Linked DNA regions of Sinorhizobium fredii USDA 257. The protein of the gene in region 1 binds, or shares a complex with, the protein of each later gene. Links are inferred from orthologs where the notes say so. Each region holds a gene or a part of one and is shown on either strand. Other genes may lie near its edges.

Region 1 (6,085 bases):
GGATGGGTCCAAGACTCGTATCCGCAACCGTTGCGAAGTCACCGGCCGTCCGCGCGCCTACTATCGCAAGCTTCGCATGTCGCGTATCGCGCTTCGCGAACTGGGCAATCTCGGCAAGGTGCCGGGCATCGTCAAGTCGAGCTGGTAAGGAGACGGGTACATGGCAATGACTGATCCTTTGGGCGATATGCTCACCCGTATCCGCAACGGTGCTGCTCGCCGCAAGTCCAGCGTTTCGACGCCGGCTTCCAAGCTGCGCGCACGCGTTCTGGATGTCCTTCAGGCCGAAGGCTATATCCGCGGATATTCTGAAGTCGAATTCGGCAACGGCAAGGCCGAGCTGAACATCGAACTGAAATACTACGAAGGCGCTTCCGTGATCCGTGAGATCTCGCGCGTCTCCAAGCCGGGCCGCCGGGTCTATGTCTCGGTCAAGTCCATTCCGCAGGTCGCGAACGGCCTCGGCATCACCATCCTTTCGACCCCGAAGGGCGTGATGGCCGATCACCAGGCACGCGAACAGAATGTTGGTGGCGAGCTTCTTTGCTCGGTCTTCTAAGACCGGGCAGGATCTCCATGGCGAACAGACAGGTATAAAAATGTCTCGTATCGGTAAGAAACCCGTTCAGGTTCCGGCAGGCGTCACGGCAAGCGTTGATGGCCAGAAGGTAACGGCGAAGGGTCCGAAGGGCGAACTGTTCTTCGTCGCAAATGACGAAGTTTCGGTGAAGCTCGAAAACAATGCGGTTGTCGTTCAGCCGCTCAATGAAACCAAGGATGCTCGCGCCAAGTGGGGCATGTCCCGCACCATGGTCGAGAACATCTTCAAGGGCGTCAAGGACGGCTACGAGCGCAAGCTCGAGATCAACGGCGTCGGCTACCGCGCTTCCATGCAGGGCAAGAACCTGCAGCTGGCGCTCGGTTTCAGCCATGACGTCGTCTACCAGACGCCGGAAGGCATCACGATCGCTGTGCCGAAGCCGACGGAAATCGTCGTTTCGGGCATCAACAAACAGCAGGTCGGCCAGGTTGCCGCGGAAATCCGCGAATACCGCGGCCCCGAGCCCTACAAGGGCAAGGGCGTCAAGTATGCCGGAGAGCGGATTGTCCGCAAAGAAGGCAAGAAGAAGTAAGGATCACGCGAAATGGCTAGCAGGAAAGATACTCTTGTGCGTCGCGCCAGCCGCGTGCGCCGTCAAATCAAGGCGGTCGCCAATGGCCGCCCGCGCCTGTCGGTTCATCGCTCGTCGAAGAACATCTATGCGCAGATCATCGATGACGTTGCCGGCAAGACGATCGCCGCTGCCTCGACCCTCGAGGCGGATCTCAAGACTGCGCTGAAGACCGGCGCCGACACGGCAGCAGCCGCTGCCGTCGGCAAGCTCCTCGCCGAGCGCGCTTCCAAGGCAGGCGTCAAGGACGTCGTCTTCGATCGCGGCGCCTTCATCTACCACGGCCGCGTCAAGGCGCTGGCCGAGGCGGCCCGCGAAGGCGGCCTGAACTTCTAAGGTTCACCGCCCGGGCAGAGATGTCCGGGCGAATGCCGCCTCGCATTCCCTCGGTCGCTTCGGCTTGTACGAGGCGACTTTCGTCAATCTGCCGATTGCACCCGGAAAAGAAAAAGGAAGAGGACAATGGCACAAGAAAGAAGAGGTTCTCGCGAAGATCGCCAGAACCGCGAAGAGCGCGACAGCGAATTTGTCGATAAGCTCGTCGCAATCAACCGCGTCGCCAAGGTGGTGAAGGGCGGTCGTCGTTTCGGTTTCGCCGCTCTCGTCGTCGTCGGCGACCAGAAGGGCCGCGTTGGCTTCGGCCATGGCAAGGCTCGCGAAGTGCCTGAAGCCATCCGCAAGGCAACGGAAGCCGCCAAGCGCGACCTGATCTTCGTGCCGCTGCGCGGCGGTCGCACGCTGCATCACGACGTCAATGGCCGTCACGGCGCCGGCAAGGTGCTGCTGCGCTCGGCCAAGGCCGGTACCGGTATCATCGCCGGCGGTCCGATGCGCGCCGTCTTTGAAACGCTCGGTGTGCACGACGTCGTCGCCAAGTCGACCGGTTCGTCGAACCCCTACAACATGGTTCGCGCAACCTTCGACGCGCTCAAGAACCAGATGCACCCGAAGGACATCGCGGCACAGCGCGGCATGAAGTACGCCACGCTCCAGTCCCGTCGCGTTGCCGCCGGCGCTGCTTCCGAAGAATAAGGGAGCTGACAGATGGCTAAGAAAGAAGTTGCCAAGAAGACGGTTACCGTCGAGCAGATTGGTAGCCCCATCCGCCGTCCGACCGTGCAGCGTCAGACGCTTGTCGGTCTGGGCCTTAACAAGATGCACCGGGTTCGCACGCTGGAAGACACTCCGGCCGTCCGCGGCATGATCCGGGCCGTCCAGCACCTCGTTCGCGTCGTCGACGAGAAGTGAGGGGGATCGAGATATGAAACTGAATGAAATCAAGGACAACGAAGGCGCGACGAAGAACCGCAAGCGTCTCGGCCGTGGTATCGGCTCCGGCTCCGGCAAGACCGGCGGTCGCGGCGTGAAGGGCCAGAAGGCTCGTTCGGGCGTCGCGATCAACGGCTTCGAAGGCGGCCAGATGCCCATCTACCGCCGTCTGCCGAAGCGTGGCTTCAACAACATCTTCGCTTCGGAGTTCGTTGTCGTCTCCCTCGGCCGCATCCAGACTGCCGTCGACGCCAAGAAGCTTGATGCTTCGAAGACCATTGATGCGGCCGCCCTCAAGGCTGCCGGCGTCATCCGTCGCGAGAAGGACGGCGTCCGCATCCTCGCCGACGGCGAGCTGAAGGCCAAGGTTTCGCTCGAAGTGGCGGGTGCTTCCAAGCCGGCCGTCGAGAAGATCGAAAAGGCCGGCGGCTCGATAAAGCTGCTCGCAGCCGCCGCTGCCGAATAATATGACTGATGAACCGCCCGGGGTGCTTCACGCCGGGCGGTTTTGCTCCCATATGTGAGCCTCACGTCCGAGGGCGGCGAATCACTTGCCGCGACGGGACACAACGGAAACCACGGTGAGGCATCCGATTGCAGCGACAATCGTCTCGCGCCCGGTTTTCAACGATGAAGACTTTCTCATTCCGGAACTGACCGGGTTTTCCCGCTGATTCCGAGACTTGGTACGCGGAGAATTGCATGGCTTCTGCAGCGGAACAGCTCGCCTCGAACCTGAATTTCTCGACTTTCGCCAAAGCGGAAGATCTGAAGAAAAGGCTCTGGTTCACCCTCGGTGCGCTTCTGGTTTACCGTCTTGGCACCTATATCCCGCTGCCCGGCCTCAATCCGGAAGCGTTTGCGCAAGCCTTCCAGGGGCAGAGCGGCGGCATTCTCGGCCTCTTCAACATGTTTTCGGGCGGTGCGGTTGAGCGCATGGCGATCTTCGCGCTCGGCATCATGCCCTATATCTCTGCCTCGATCATCGTGCAGCTGATGACCTCGGTCGTCCCGGCGCTCGAGCAGCTGAAGAAGGAAGGCGAGCAGGGCCGCAAGGTGATCAACCAGTATACCCGCTACGGCACGGTTCTTCTGGGGGCACTGCAGGCCTACGGCATCGCGGTCGGCCTTGAAAGCGGCAGCGGTCTCGTCAACGATCCGGGTTGGTTCTTCCGTATTTCCACCGTCATTTCGCTGCTCGGCGGTACGATGTTCCTGATGTGGCTTGGCGAGCAGATCACCTCGCGCGGCATCGGCAACGGTATCTCGCTGATCATTTTCGCCGGCATCGTCGCGGCTCTGCCGGGTGCGCTGGCAGGTACGTTGGAACTCGGCCGCACCGGCGCTCTGTCGACGCCGCTCATCCTTGCCATCATCGTGATGGTGGTTGCGGTCATCGCCCTGATCGTCTTCGTCGAGCGCGCCCAGCGCCGCCTGCTGATCCAGTATCCGAAGCGCCAGGTCGGCAACCGCATGTTCCAGGGCGATACGTCGCACCTGCCGCTGAAGCTCAACACGTCCGGTGTGATCCCGGCGATCTTCGCTTCGTCGCTGCTCTTGCTGCCCGCGACGCTTGCCGGTTTCGCCAATGCTGCGACGCTGCCGGGCTGGGCGACCACCATCGTCGGGGCTCTCGCCCATGGCCAGCCGCTGTATATGCTGTTTTATGGCGGGATGATCGCCTTCTTCGCCTTCTTCTACACGGCGATTGTCTTCAATCCGAAGGATACGGCCGACAATCTGAAGAAGCATGGCGGCTTCATTCCGGGGATTCGCCCGGGCGAGCGCACGGCCGAGTATATCGACTACGTGCTGACACGCATCACTGTTATCGGTGCGATTTACCTAATCTTCGTCTGCATCTTGCCTGAAATCCTCATTTCGCAGACCGGCGTGCCGTTCTACCTTGGTGGTACGTCGCTTTTGATTGTTGTCAGCGTCACCCTTGATACGGTAGCACAGATCCAGGGTCACCTCATTGCCCAGCAGTATGAGGGGCTGATCAAGAAGTCGAAGCTGCGCGGAGGAAAGAGGGGACGATGAGACTTATTTTTTTGGGGCCGCCGGGCGCTGGCAAGGGTACGCAGGCCAAGCTTCTGACGGAGAAATACGGCATCCCGCAGCTTTCCACAGGGGACATGCTCCGGGCCGCCGTTGCCCAGGCGACCGAGGTCGGCAAGCGCGCCAAAGCGGTGATGGATGCCGGCCAGCTGGTTTCCGATGAGATCGTCAATGAAATCGTCTCCGACCGCATCGACGTGCCGGATTGCGCGAAAGGCTTCATTCTCGACGGCTATCCGCGCACGGTGCCGCAGGCGATCGCGCTCGATCGCATGCTCCAGGCCAAGGGTTTGAAGCTGGATGCGGTCATCGAGTTGAAGGTCGACGAGGTGGCCCTTGTCCGGCGCATGGAGAATCGCGTAGCGGAGACCGTCGCCTCCGGCGGCACGGTTCGCTCCGACGACAATCCCGAGGCCTTCAAGCGACGCTTGACGGAGTACAGGGAAAAGACTGCGCCGCTTTCGGAGCACTATGCCCGCACCGGTCAGTTGAAGACCGTCGACGGGATGGCGGATGTGGAAGCGGTCACCGCCGAGATCGACAAGATTCTGGCATAGGCTTTCGTCTTTGCCAAAATGGAAGCGCCGGGGAGTTGACTTTTCCGGGTGATTCCTCCAAAGACAGCGTCAACTCGCGACATGAGAAGCGATCGGCGCGGTCTTCAAAAGAAAGAAGTCCGGGTGCGGTCGTTTTTGACATGTCTCGAACCTCAATCAACGTGCGGCTCTTCAAAGTCGCGTAACGAAGCACCTATTGCCGGATGGCAACTGGAACGCAAGGAGAATAGACGTGGCACGTATCGCTGGCGTCAACATCCCGACGGCAAAGCGCGTCGTCATCGCGCTGACCTACATTCACGGGATCGGCACGAAATTTGCTCAGGAAATCGTCGCGAAGGTCGGTATTCCGACTGACCGTCGCGTGCACCAGCTGACGGACGCCGAAGTCCTTCAGATCCGTGAGACGATCGACCGCGACTATCAGGTCGAGGGTGACCTGCGTCGCGAAACGTCGATGAATATCAAGCGCCTGATGGACCTCGGTTGCTACCGTGGTCTGCGTCATCGTCGCGGTCTGCCGGTGCGCGGCCAGCGTACGCACACCAATGCCCGCACCCGCAAGGGTCCGGCAAAGGCGATTGCCGGCAAGAAGAAGTAATTTCCCGAATAGGGAAAGCGGGAGGCTGGCGTCCGCGCCGGCCTCCTTTTTGCAGTTTGGGAAGGGCGAGTGCCCGACCTGTGCAGGACCGCTCGCGGTTCAGCAAATAATAGCGGGGCCGGCGTAACGGCTTCGTGAAAATCTAAGATGCAGGGCAGGGGACGACCAATCCTTTTCCCGGTGGAGCCGCTGGAATTACGGCGGTGCAGAGATCTAAGAAAGGGATCCTATGGCCAAGGAAGCCACCCGCGTTCGCCGTCGCGAGCGCAAGAACATCACGTCTGGCGTCGCGCACGTCAATTCGTCGTTCAACAACACGATGATCACCATCACCGACGCGCAGGGCAATGCAATTGCCTGGTCGTCCGCCGGTGCGAAGGGCTTCAAGGGTTCGCGCAAGTCGACCCCGTTCGCCGCTCAGATCG
Region 2 (6,547 bases), 1.6 Mb from region 1 along the record:
AGCGTCGTTCTCGGCGCCCTCGACGGTCACTTCCACCATCTTGCGCGCGCCTTCGCCGTCGCGCACCACCTGCAGTGCCAGTTCGCGCAGCAAGTCGTTGAGCGCCGGGCGGAAGGATTGAAGCCGCGGATCGCCCGCATCCTCGACCCTCGCCTGACCGTCCATTGCCGCGGCGCCGGTCGCAAATAGCATCAGCGTGTCGGAGGTGGACGTATCGCTGTCGACCGTCACGGAATTGAAGCTCGGGCCGACGCCGGCCGAAAGCAGCGCCTGAAGCGCAGCCGGCGCAATATCGGCGTCGGTCACCACGAAGGAAAGCATGGTCGCCATGTCCGGCGCGATCATGCCCGCACCCTTGGCGATGCCATTGATCGTCACCTTGACGCCGCCGATCTCGGCGCTGCGTGTCGCAACCTTCGGATAGGTGTCGGTGGTCATGATCGCCTTGGCCGCCTCGAACCAGAAGTCCTCTGTGCCCGACACCGCAAGGCCGTCGAGCACGCCGGCGAACTTGGTGGCATCGAGCGGCTCGCCGATCACCCCCGTCGACGCCAGGAAGATCTCGTCTTCGCTGCAGCCGACCGCCCTGGCCGCGGATTGCGCGGTGAGCTCGGTCGCTTCCCTTCCCTTCTTGCCGGTGAAGGCATTGGCATTGCCCGAATTGACGACGACGGCGCGCGCACGGCCGCCGGGAAGGTTCTTGCGGCAGAAGTCGACAGGGGCCGACGGGCATTTCGAGCGGGTGAAGACACCGGCGACCGCCGCAGGCTGGTCGAACACCATCATCAGCACGTCCGTGCGGTTCTTGTACTTGATCCCGGCGGCGGCGGTCGCCATGCGCACACCGCGAAGAGCCGGAATTTCGGTAAAGGTTTTCGGAGCAAGCGGAGAAACGGAACCGGACATGGCGAACCCTGTTTGAAAGTCGTGGATCACGATGTGATCGATCTAGTGATTTAGAGCGGCATGCGGGCGGAAAACCGCTCACACCTTTCCGCATCCCGCTCTAGGTGGTGCGAGAAATGCCCGAACGGCATTCAGCCGCCGGGCATCCCGATCTTTCATCTACAGTGAGCGGGGACGGCGACGCAGGCCTCCACTCCGCTCCGGCGCGGCGAACTTATTGGACTTCGCGCGCCTTACCGGCCTCGTCATAGGCCTTCTTCAGTTCCGGATCGGAAATCTCCACGCCGGTCGCCTTTTTTGCGGTATCCAGCAGCGCAAGGTACTTGTCGCGCATGACGAGCTGGCGAACCTGGGGCTCGACCTGTTCAAGCGCCGGCGGCGCCTGCGGGCGCTTGTCTTCGACCAGGATCACATGGAAGCCGAACTGGGACTTGACCGGCGTCTTGGTATAGGCGCCTTTCTCGAGCGCGAAAGCAGCCGTCTCGAATTCCGGGACCATCCGGCCCTTGGTGAAGTAGCCGAGGTCGCCGCCATCTTCCTTGTTCGGGTCGGTGGACTTGGCCTTGGCGAGTTCGACGAAGCTCTTGCCCGCGTCCAATTCCTTGATGATCGCCTTGGCCTCGTCCTCGGTCTTGACGAGGATGTGGCGCGCCTTCACCTCTTCCTGAGCCGGAATGGCTGCGATTTCCTTATCGTAGCGCGCCTTCACCTCTTCCTTCGTCACCGCATCAACGACGTGCTTCTTGAAGAAGGCGTTGTGAAGTTCACGCTCGGTCAGGAAGGCGACGCGCTGCTTGAACGTCGCGTCGTTCTGCAGACCTTCCTTCTCGGCATCCTTGACGAGCAGCTTGACGTCGATGACGGCGGAAAGGGCCGCGGCGCGCTTCTGCTCCTCCGGCATCCGTTGGAGCTGCGGATCGAGGCTGGTGATCGCGAGGTCCAGCTCCGACTGGCGAATTTCCTGGTCGCCGACCTTCGCGATGACCGGATCGGTCCCTTCGGCGCGGGCAACGCCTGCCGCCATCATCGCGATCAGTGCCGCTGCCGCCAGGGTCTTGTATCTAGACATGATTCTAACCTTTCACCATTGGCCGCCAGCGCGATTGGCTCCGGCCCTTCGAGAGGGCTGCACAACACCACAATATGGCGGTTCTGTAGCCGTCCGGCCGCGCAAGTGCGTTGACATAATCCGACCCCCCTCTTATCTGTCACGCAACCTCGCGTCCAGAACAGTTTCCGGGCGTTTCACGGCGTCAGACGGTTTTTCGAACCGGAACCTGAAACCCCCAGGGCGATAAATAAGGAAAGGACCATTCGGATGGTCAGTCTCGGCGGCCTTGCCCGCAAGTTGTTTGGTTCTGCCAACGATCGCCGCGTCCGCGGCTACCAGGGTCGGGTGGATGCGATCAACGCTCTCGAAGCCGAAATGAAAGCGCTGAGCGACGAAGCGCTTGCTGCAAAGACGGCGGAATTTCGCCGGGAGCTCGGCGAAGGCAAGACCCTCGACGACATCCTCGTGCCGGCCTTCGCGGTCGTGCGGGAGGCGGCGCGCCGCGTCCTCGGCCTGCGCCCCTTCGACGTCCAGCTCATCGGCGGGATGATCCTGCACGAGCGCGCCATCGCCGAGATGAAGACCGGCGAAGGCAAGACGCTCGTCGCGACGCTGCCCGTCTACCTGAACGCCGTGGCCGGCAAGGGCGTGCATGTGGTCACCGTCAACGACTACCTCGCCCAGCGTGACGCCGGCATGATGGGCCGCATCTACGGCTTCCTCGGTTTGACGACCGGCGTCATCATCCACGGGCTGACCGACGAACAGCGCCGCGACGCCTATGCGTGCGACGTCACCTACGCGACCAACAACGAACTCGGCTTCGACTATCTGCGCGACAACATGAAATACGAGCGCGCCCAGATGGTGCAGCGCGGTCACTTCTTCGCGATCGTCGACGAAGTCGACTCGATCCTGGTCGACGAAGCGCGCACGCCGTTGATCATCTCCGGCCCGCTCGACGACCGCTCCGATCTCTACAACACTATCAACGACTTCATTCCGCTGCTGTCGCCGGAAGACTACGAGATCGACGAAAAGCAGCGCTCGGCCAATTTCTCGGAGGACGGCACCGAGAAGCTCGAGAACCTGCTGCGGCAGGCCGGGCTCCTGAAGGGTGAATCGCTCTACGACATCGAGAACGTCGCGATCGTCCACCACGTCAACAACGCGCTGAAAGCCCACAAGCTCTTCCAGCGCGACAAGGACTACATCGTACGCAACGACGAGATCGTCATCATCGACGAGTTCACCGGCCGCATGATGCCGGGGCGCCGCTACTCCGAGGGACAGCATCAGGCGCTCGAGGCCAAGGAAAAGGTGCAGATCCAGCCCGAGAACCAGACGCTCGCCTCGATCACCTTCCAGAACTATTTCCGGATGTACGAGAAGCTGGCCGGGATGACCGGTACGGCAGCGACGGAAGCCGAGGAATTCGGCAATATCTACGGCCTCGAAGTGATCGAAGTCCCGACCAACCTGCCGATCATGCGCCTCGATGAGGACGACGAGGTCTACCGGACCGCGGGCGAGAAATACAAGGCGATCATCGACGAGATCAAGGCGGCTAACGAGCGCGGCCAGCCGATGCTTGTCGGCACCACCTCGATCGAGAAATCCGAGCTGCTCGCCGACATGCTGAAGAAGAGCGGCTTCTCGAAGTTCCAGGTGCTGAACGCCCGCTATCACGAGCAGGAAGCCTTTATCGTCGCCCAGGCCGGCGTGCCGGGCGCCGTCACGATCGCCACCAACATGGCCGGCCGCGGCACCGACATCCAGCTCGGCGGCAACCCGGACATGCGCATCCAGCAGGAGCTGGCCGACGTCGAGCCGGGCCCGGACCGCGAAGCGCGTGAAAAGGCGATCCGCGAAGAAGTGCAGAAGCTCAAGGAGAAGGCGCTCGCCGCCGGCGGCCTCTACGTCCTTGCCACCGAACGGCACGAAAGCCGCCGCATCGACAACCAGCTGCGTGGCCGGTCCGGCCGTCAGGGTGACCCGGGCCGCTCGAAGTTCTACCTGTCGATACAGGACGACCTGATGCGCATCTTCGGCTCCGACCGCATGGACGGCATGCTGCAGAAGCTTGGCCTCAAGGAGGGCGAAGCGATCGTCCATCCCTGGATCAACAAGGCGCTCGAACGCGCCCAGAAGAAGGTCGAGGCCCGCAACTTCGATATCCGCAAGAACCTGCTGAAATATGACGACGTGCTCAACGACCAGCGTAAGGTCATCTTCGAGCAACGCATCGAACTAATGGATGCGGAGAATGTCACCGACACGGTCACCGACATGCGCAACGAAGTGATCGAGGACATCGTCGGCAAGCGCATTCCCGAGCGGGCCTATGCCGAGCAATGGGATGTCGAGGGCCTCAAGGCCGACGTCCAGCAATATCTCAACCTCGATCTCCCGATCACCGAATGGGCCGCCGAGGAAGGCATCGCCGAGGACGACATTCTCGAGCGCGTCACGGCCGCCGCCGACAAGGCTGCCGCCGAGCGCGCGGAACGCTTCGGACCGGAGATCATGCAATATGTCGAACGCTCGGTGGTCCTGCAGACGCTCGACCACCTCTGGCGCGAGCATATCGTCAACCTCGACCATCTCCGTTCCGTCATCGGCTTCCGCGGCTACGCCCAGCGCGATCCGCTGCAGGAATACAAGTCGGAGGCCTTCGAGCTCTTCCAGGCTCTGCTCGTCAATCTCCGCCAGGCGGTCTCGGCCCAGTTGATGCGCGTCGAACTGATGCGCGAGTCGCCGCAGGAGCCGCAGCCGCTGCCGCCGATGCAGGGCCACCACATCGACCCGATTACCGGCGAGGACGATTTCGCGCAGGCGCCGCTTCTCGCCGCCGCGCCGGCAAATCGCAATCCGGCCGAGCCCTCCACCTGGGGCAAAGTGGCGCGCAACGAGCCGTGCCCCTGCGGTTCGGGCAAGAAATACAAGCATTGCCACGGAATCTACGAAGCTTGAGGAATTGCCGCCCCCGGGCGGCATTTTCGCATCCGGCGATCTACAACGTCGTGCGCCGTTTCGGCGGCACGAAGGTCGCTGCGGGCGGCATGTCTTTCCTCGAATCGGCTCCGACCTGAGAGAGCAGACCGCAGGCTGCTGAACCGTTTGTTAACGCTGTTCTGGCAGAAGTGATGCCCTGTATTGCGTAATCTCAGGGTGTCTTCGTGTTGATGGCGGTATGTCAAACGGCCGGACGAATGCTGCCGTCGGCGCTGAGGCACCGCCTGTCACCTTCGCTGCAGCGGCTTCTGCCCACGCTCACCGGCTCCGATTCCCGCAGCCGCGCGCAGCGAATGGCCCTGATCGCCTTTGCGATCCGCATTCTCAGCGCGGCAATAGCCTTTATTTCGCAAATCTTCCTGGCGCGTCTGCTGGGGGAGTTCGAATACGGTATCTTCATCTTCGTCTGGGTGATGGCTGTCCTTTTCGGCAATCTCTGCTGCCTCGGACTGCACGCGGCTGTCATCCGCTTCCTGCCGGAATACAGCACCACCTCCGCGCTTGCGGAAATTCGCGGCCTGACGACGACGGCGCGCATTTTTGCGCTCCTTTCCGCAAGCGCCTTTGCCGCCTTCGGAGCGGCTGGTCTGTGGCTCTTCGGCGCGGCGATCGAAGGCTATTACATCGTCCCGCTCTTTCTCGGCCTCTTCACCCTGCCGATGATTGCCCTCGGCGACGTGATGGACGGTACGGCCCGGGCCCATAGTTGGCCGATTGCGGCAATGAGCCCGACCTATATCATCCGGCCCTTGCTGATCCTCGCCTTCATGGTCCTGGCGACAATCGCCGGCCTGCCGCACGACGCGACGACGGCGATGGCCGCAGCGCTGGCGGCGACCTATGCGACGACGCTCGGGCAGTTCGCCGCGATGGTCTGGCGGCTCGACCGGCACTACGTTCGAGGGCCGATGAAAATCGAACTTGGCCGCTGGCTGCGGGTCTCCATTCCGATATTCCTCGTCGACGGTTTCGGCTTCCTGCTGACCAATTCGGACGTCGTGATCGTCGGCCTGTATGTGAAGCCCGACGAGGTGGCGATCTATTTTGCCGCGGCGAAGACGATGGCGCTTGTCCATTTCGTCATGTTCGCGGTCAGGGCGGCTGCCGGCCCGCGCTTTGCCGCGGCCATGGCCGCGCGCGACCGGCACCAATTGGCGGAGATCGCCATCGAGAGCGCCCGCTGGTCGTTCTGGCCGTCGCTGGCGATCGGCTGCGCAGTCGTGCTGTCGGGCCCGCTGCTGCTGTCGCTGTTCGGTCCGGCCTTCCCGGCCGGCGCACCCTTGATGGCGATCCTGCTCGCCGGCATCCTCGCCAAGGCCTTTGTCGGCCCTGCCGAGACCCTGCTGACGATGGCCGGGCGGCAAAAGCTCTGCGTCATCCTCTATGCGGCCGCGCTCGGCACCAATGTCGCACTGAACGTCACGCTCATTCCGCTTTTCGGCCTGACCGGAGCGGCCTCAGCGACCGCCGGCGCGATGTTCGCGGAAGCCGCAATCCTGCATGTCGCGGTGAGACACACCTTTGGCTTCACGCTCCTGGCGTTTGCCGGCACAAGGAGCGGTCATGACAAGAACG

The links.
Region 2: the proteins of secY (region 1) and secA are in contact, whole or in part, in a crystal structure (PDB 3DIN), measured with the Thermotoga maritima proteins. The link is inferred for Sinorhizobium fredii USDA 257 from one-to-one orthologs. Residues at the interface, in WP_004081795.1 of Thermotoga maritima: Glu108, Gly109, Glu110, Glu111, Ala236, Glu237, Arg238, Arg239, Ile240, Thr241, Ile242, Gln243, Tyr244, Ala245, Arg246, Arg247, Val248, Thr249, Gly250, Arg251, Arg252, Val253, Tyr254, Gly256, Ala257, Ser258, Thr259, Tyr260, Leu261, Pro262; in WP_004082002.1 of Thermotoga maritima: Glu261, Ala262, Arg263, Lys300, Ala301, Arg302, Thr303, Ile304, Ile305, Leu323, Tyr324, Asp325, Pro326, Val329, Ser330, Tyr333, Ile336, Lys340, Phe345, Val349, Glu363, Phe364, Tyr374, Ser375, Gly376, Gly377, Glu393, Ile395, Thr482, Ser483.

Annotation. Positions count from the first base shown.
Region 1 is NC_018000.1:3,576,888-3,582,972, forward strand. The notes cover bases 2,484-5,313. They hold secY (preprotein translocase subunit SecY), read left to right. Parts: upstream 2,484-3,143; coding sequence 3,144-4,484; downstream 4,485-5,313. Other genes in these bases: rplO (50S ribosomal protein L15), read left to right, coding at 2,484-2,907; USDA257_RS16600 (adenylate kinase), read left to right, coding at 4,481-5,059; rpsM (30S ribosomal protein S13), read left to right, coding at 5,292-5,313. Also shown: rpsN (30S ribosomal protein S14), read left to right, coding at 1-148; rpsH (30S ribosomal protein S8), read left to right, coding at 161-559; rplF (50S ribosomal protein L6), read left to right, coding at 600-1,133; rplR (50S ribosomal protein L18), read left to right, coding at 1,146-1,508; rpsE (30S ribosomal protein S5), read left to right, coding at 1,635-2,204; rpmD (50S ribosomal protein L30), read left to right, coding at 2,217-2,420; more of rplO, read left to right, coding at 2,434-2,483; more of rpsM, read left to right, coding at 5,314-5,660; rpsK (30S ribosomal protein S11), read left to right, coding at 5,890-6,085. UniProt on the Escherichia coli protein: The central subunit of the protein translocation channel SecYEG. Consists of two halves formed by TMs 1-5 and 6-10.
Region 2 is NC_018000.1:5,224,703-5,231,249, forward strand. Bases 1,839-5,130 are described here. They hold secA (preprotein translocase subunit SecA), read left to right. Parts: upstream 1,839-2,224; coding sequence 2,225-4,930; downstream 4,931-5,130. Other genes in these bases: USDA257_RS24545 (peptidylprolyl isomerase), read right to left, coding at 1,839-1,975. Also shown: bifunctional glutamate N-acetyltransferase/amino-acid acetyltransferase ArgJ, read right to left, coding at 1-906; more of USDA257_RS24545, read right to left, coding at 1,121-1,838; USDA257_RS24555 (lipopolysaccharide biosynthesis protein), read left to right, coding at 5,170-6,547. UniProt on the Escherichia coli protein: Required for protein export, interacts with the SecYEG preprotein conducting channel.